2 regions of the Pseudalkalibacillus berkeleyi genome follow, and region 2 is predicted to be linked to the other one. Evidence: a T-box and tRNA genes for the amino acid it is inferred to sense, from the RefSeq annotation. Region 2 holds a T-box; the other holds one or more tRNA genes.
What was found. A T-box is a leader RNA that pairs with one kind of tRNA and senses whether it is charged. The one in region 2 lies ahead of ileS (isoleucine--tRNA ligase), so its partner is inferred to be a tRNA-Ile.
Positions count from the first base shown of each region.

Region 1 (2,466 bases), 870 kb from region 2:
ATTGTTACGGACAGCTGTGCGAATGTTCTCAGGTACAGCATCTAAATTGCTTACTAACGCTTCGATGCTTTTATCTTGTAAATCCGCGTGCCCTTCAAGTGCACCATTAAGCTTTGTTACATATGCATTATGATGCTTACCGTGGTGGATTTTCATCGTTTCTTCGTCAATGTGTGGTTCAAGTGCGTTGAACTCATACGGAAGTGCAGGTAGTTCGTGTTTTGCCAATTAAATCTCCTCCTTATAAAGGTATGTAATACAAAAGCACGATTTATGTGCCTCTAAGATTAACAATATCAAATTTACCCGACTGATTCAATTTTTAAACACTGAAAGATGATCCTGCAGGAGTGATATAGATGAGAATTTATTCAAAAATAGAGAATGCACGGATTAGCGTCTTTTCATAACTTATTTGGAGGATTTTCGCTCGATATGTTGGGATTAGCCCTTTTTCACAACTTATTTGGAGGATTTTCGCTCGACTCGATATGTTGGGATTAACCCTTTTTCACAACTTATTGGGAGGATTTTCGCTCGATATGTGGTGGGAATCTAATTTCTTGTTAAAAGATATACTGATTGTAAGAAATTTAGGCAAATAAAAAAACCTCTTATATCAAAGAAGTTTATAATGGTGGCTCGAGACGGAATCGAACCGCCGACACGAGGATTTTCAGTCCTCTGCTCTACCGACTGAGCTATCGAGCCAAATTATGTAATTTAACGTTGTAAGTTTTACCCCTTCGGGTACTCCATATGTTCATTGAGCAAGATGTCATTTCGACGTAGTGCAATGAACTAAAATTGGTTGCGGGGATAGGATTTGAACCTATGACCTTCGGGTTATGAGCCCGACGAGCTACCAGACTGCTCCACCCCGCGCCGATATAAATGTTTACGGATGATGTTCACCCAATGATGGGATGATTGTACTGCATGTTCCTCGTCCAGATTTCAGAATGAGTACCAAGTAGCAGCTCAATCTGTACGCTGATGTTTATGCTACGTAGCTTATTCCTACGTGCTTCACCCCGCGTCGATAATACTATTCTAGATTGCTTCTCTCAATAGTTTGAGAAAGGCTTAAATGAAAATGGAGGAGGTAGAGGGATTCGAACCCCCGCGGGCGGTTAAGCCCCTGGCGGTTTTCAAGACCGCTCCCTTCAGCCAGACTTGGGTATACCTCCGTGCTAAATTGGTTTAGTGGTGGACCCTGTAGGACTCGAACCTACGACCAATCGGTTATGAGCCGACTGCTCTGACCAACTGAGCTAAGGGTCCAAAACGATATGTAGTTTTCTGTAATTTTAATGGGGCGGCTGATGGGAATTGAACCCACGAATGCCGGAATCACAATCCGGTGCGTTAACCACTTCGCCACAACCGCCATGACTAGTTATTAAAATTAAGATGGTAGCGGCGGAGGGGATCGAACCCCCGACCTCACGGGTATGAACCGTACGCTCTAGCCAGCTGAGCTACACCGCCATGGCTCCACAGGCAGGACTCGAACCTGCGACCGATCGGTTAACAGCCGATAGCTCTACCACTGAGCTACTGTGGAATAATATAATTTTAACGACAAGAATTAGAATAACACTTTAATTATGTATTGTCAATCTGTTTTTTCAAAACCGAAAATGTAAAAACAGGGACAAGAAATAATATATCATGTTCTGTCCCTGCTTGCAATAATCTTATAAAACTTTTATTAAGAAATATATAACCATACCTGCTTGGATGATCAACTTAACGGTTGTTCCACCAATAAAGCCTAACAATGAGCCGATACCAACTCTAACTGCTTGCTTAAAATCGCCTTTTTGATGTAAGAGTTCACCTACAATCGCACCTACAAATGGTCCAATCAATATACCGATCACCGGAATTATGAATGGTCCAATTAAAAGCCCAATTGTACTACCCCATATTGCATATTTGCTTCCGCCTCTTTTTTTGACACCATAAAAATTGCTCGCATAGTCAGTTACATAAAGAAGGATGACGAGTATGCCTTGAATGACCCAAAACACCCAGGTCAGTGGTCCGAAATCAAACATCCATCCATAGACGAAATAGCCTGCAATTAAAAAAATAGAGGAGGGAATGATCGGATAGATCAATCCCACAAATGCTAACACAAACAAGGTCGAAATTATGACCCAAGCTAATACAGTCATTCTACTCTTCTTCTCCTAACACGTACTCGGCAATATTAGTTGCATGGTCACCAATACGTTCTAGGTTACTAATAATATCAACAAATACGATACCAGAAGCTCCTGTACACTTACCTTCATTCAAGCGAAGGATGTGTTGCTTACGAAGCGTTCTTTCCATTTTGTCGATCTTGTTTTCCATATCTACAACTTTTCTTGCTTTCTCTTTATCATTTTCGTCCATTGCGTGGAATGCTTCATCAATCGTTGACATTGTAAGTTCAAACATTTCATTAAGATCTTT
Region 1 covers NZ_JAKIJS010000001.1:1,760,719-1,763,184, forward strand. Annotated here, with positions in the region: gene sodA (superoxide dismutase) at 1-228, opposite strand, end outside; tRNA gene L2716_RS09320 (tRNA-Phe) at 636-711, opposite strand; tRNA gene L2716_RS09325 (tRNA-Met) at 809-885, opposite strand; tRNA gene L2716_RS09330 (tRNA-Ser) at 1,098-1,190, opposite strand; tRNA gene L2716_RS09335 (tRNA-Ile) at 1,208-1,284, opposite strand; tRNA gene L2716_RS09340 (tRNA-His) at 1,315-1,390, opposite strand; tRNA gene L2716_RS09345 (tRNA-Met) at 1,415-1,491, opposite strand; tRNA gene L2716_RS09350 (tRNA-Asn) at 1,493-1,567, opposite strand; gene L2716_RS09355 (DUF456 domain-containing protein) at 1,701-2,183, opposite strand; gene L2716_RS09360 (Na/Pi cotransporter family protein) at 2,185-2,466, opposite strand, start outside.
Region 1: it encodes a tRNA-Ile, which carries the amino acid that the T-box ahead of ileS (isoleucine--tRNA ligase) is inferred to sense. The anticodon was not compared.

Region 2 (2,466 bases):
CTACTGTGAAGATTAAGGAGTTACAACCAGAGCATTTAATAAGACCGACCGATCAGTGGTCTAATGAACAAAGTACAGTATCTTCTTTACGCCTAGATGTCATTCTTTCAGAAGCATTTCGGTTATCAAGGTCAAAAGTGACACCCTTTATTACGAATAAAAAGGTAAAGCTCAATTGGAAAACTGTTGAGCAGCCATCCAGCCTATTACAGGAAGGCGATCAAATTTCTGTCAGAGGGTTAGGTCGTGCTAAACTAATAACTGTGGATGGACAAAGTAAAAAAGGAAAGTGGAAAATTACATACGGAACAAAAAAATCGAAATAAGAGCAGGAATTGTTAGGTAAAATGTCGAAAAAAACAAGTAGTAAAGACATCGATACGGGGGGTGGCGTCATGCCTTTAACACCATTGGATATTCATAATAAAGAGTTCAATCGTGGTTTTCGAGGATATGATGAGGATGAAGTTAATGAATTTTTGGATCAAGTGATTAAAGATTATGAGACCGTGATCCGAGAAAAGAAAGATCTGCAAGAAAACTTAGCGAAGATGGAAGAGAAATTAGCGTACTTCACCAATATTGAAGAGACGTTGAACAAGTCGATTGTTGTCGCCCAAGAAACTGGCGAAGAAGTGAAGAGAAATGCGAATAAAGAAGCTCGACTAATTGTGAAAGAAGCAGAAAAGAATGCTGATCGAATCATTAACGAATCACTTGCAAAATCACGAAAAGTGATGTTGGATATTGAAGAACTGAAGAAGCAATCTTCTGTTTACCGAACTCGTTTCCGGATGTTGATTGAAGCTCAATTAGAGATGTTGAAAACCGAAGACTGGGATCACCTCATGCCTCCAGAAGATGAGGAATCAGAATATGAGCTGAACGAGTCCAAAACAGAAAACGTGAACGTCACTTGACGAACTGATCTCATATCTTATATAATTTTAAAACAGTTATAAACGTAAACTAAGATGGGGAGAGTACGTTTCAGTTTCTTTCATAGCGAGTTAGGGTTGGTGTGAGCCTGACATAGAACTGATACGGAAAATCACCCTTGAGTTCTAAGCTGAACGATCAGTAAGCTATAGCGAATCATTCTCGTTACGAATGCTTGAGTGGGTTATATAATCTTAGGATAAGGATTATATGCCTATTAGGGTGGTACCGCGAGCAACCTTCTCGTCCCTATTGGGATGAGGAGGTTTTTTTATTTTTCTGGCTTTTTCAACCTGAAGTAGCTGGATACTTAATTAGATTAGATATTGGCATGAAACTGAACAATCGCTCAAAACGATTTTTTTGAAAAAGAAAATGAGAAAGGTGGAAAATTTAATGAATTATAAAGATACACTCTTAATGCCGAAAACAGATTTTCCTATGCGGGGTGGACTTCCAAATAAGGAGCCAAATATCCAAGAGAAATGGGAAAGCGATCAAATTTATCAGAAGGTACTTGAAAAGAACAAGGATCTACCTAAATTCATCTTGCATGATGGACCTCCATATGCAAACGGAGATATTCACCTAGGTCACGCAGAAAACAAGATTCTCAAAGATATCATCGTCCGTTACAAATCGATGAACGGTTTCAATGCACCGTACATCCCAGGTTGGGATACACACGGTTTGCCGATTGAAACAGCGTTAGCGAAGAAGAAAAAAGTCAACCGTAAAGAACATAGTATTGCTGAATTTCGTAAAATGTGTGCAGAGTATGCGCTAGAACAAGTTAAACTACAAAAAGAACAATTTAAGCGTCTCGGAGTACGTGGAGATTGGGACAATCCATATATTACATTGAACAAGGTATATGAGGCAGAACAGATCAAGGTGTTCGGTGAAATGGCAAATCGAGGTCTGATCTATAAAGGGAAAAAGCCAGTATACTGGTCACCATCTTCTGAGTCTGCATTTGCTGAAGCGGAAATCGAGTACCAAGATAAGCGCTCACCGTCCATTTATGTTGCATTTCCTGTGAAAGATGGTAAAGGTGTGTTGGAACAAGATGTTTCGGTTGTCATTTGGACGACGACACCTTGGACGCTCCCTGCAAACCTGGGTATTTCTGTACATCCTGTATACACTTATGTTGTTGTTGAGGCGGATGGCCGTAAGTTTGTAGTCGTTGAAGATTTACTTGAACATTTAACGACTTCACTTGAATGGGAAAACACAAAAGTGTTGAAGAAAATGAAAGGTGCAGAGCTTGAACATGTTGTCACAACAAACCCATTGTATGACCGTGATTCACTTGTCGTTTTAAGTGATCACGTAACAACAGAATCTGGGACAGGTTGTGTGCATACAGCTCCTGGTCATGGTGAAGATGACTTTAAAGTTGGAAAAAGATATAATCTTGGAATTCTTTGTCCAGTAGATGGAAAAGGTGTTATGACTGACGAGGCACCTGGTTATGAAGGCATGTTCTATGATACTGCGAACAAACCGATTACGGAGAAACTA
Region 2 covers NZ_JAKIJS010000001.1:890,253-892,718, forward strand. Annotated here, with positions in the region: gene L2716_RS04745 (YlmH family RNA-binding protein) at 1-326, shown strand, start outside; gene L2716_RS04750 (DivIVA domain-containing protein) at 396-920, shown strand; T-box leader at 963-1,193, shown strand; gene ileS (isoleucine--tRNA ligase) at 1,336-2,466, shown strand, end outside.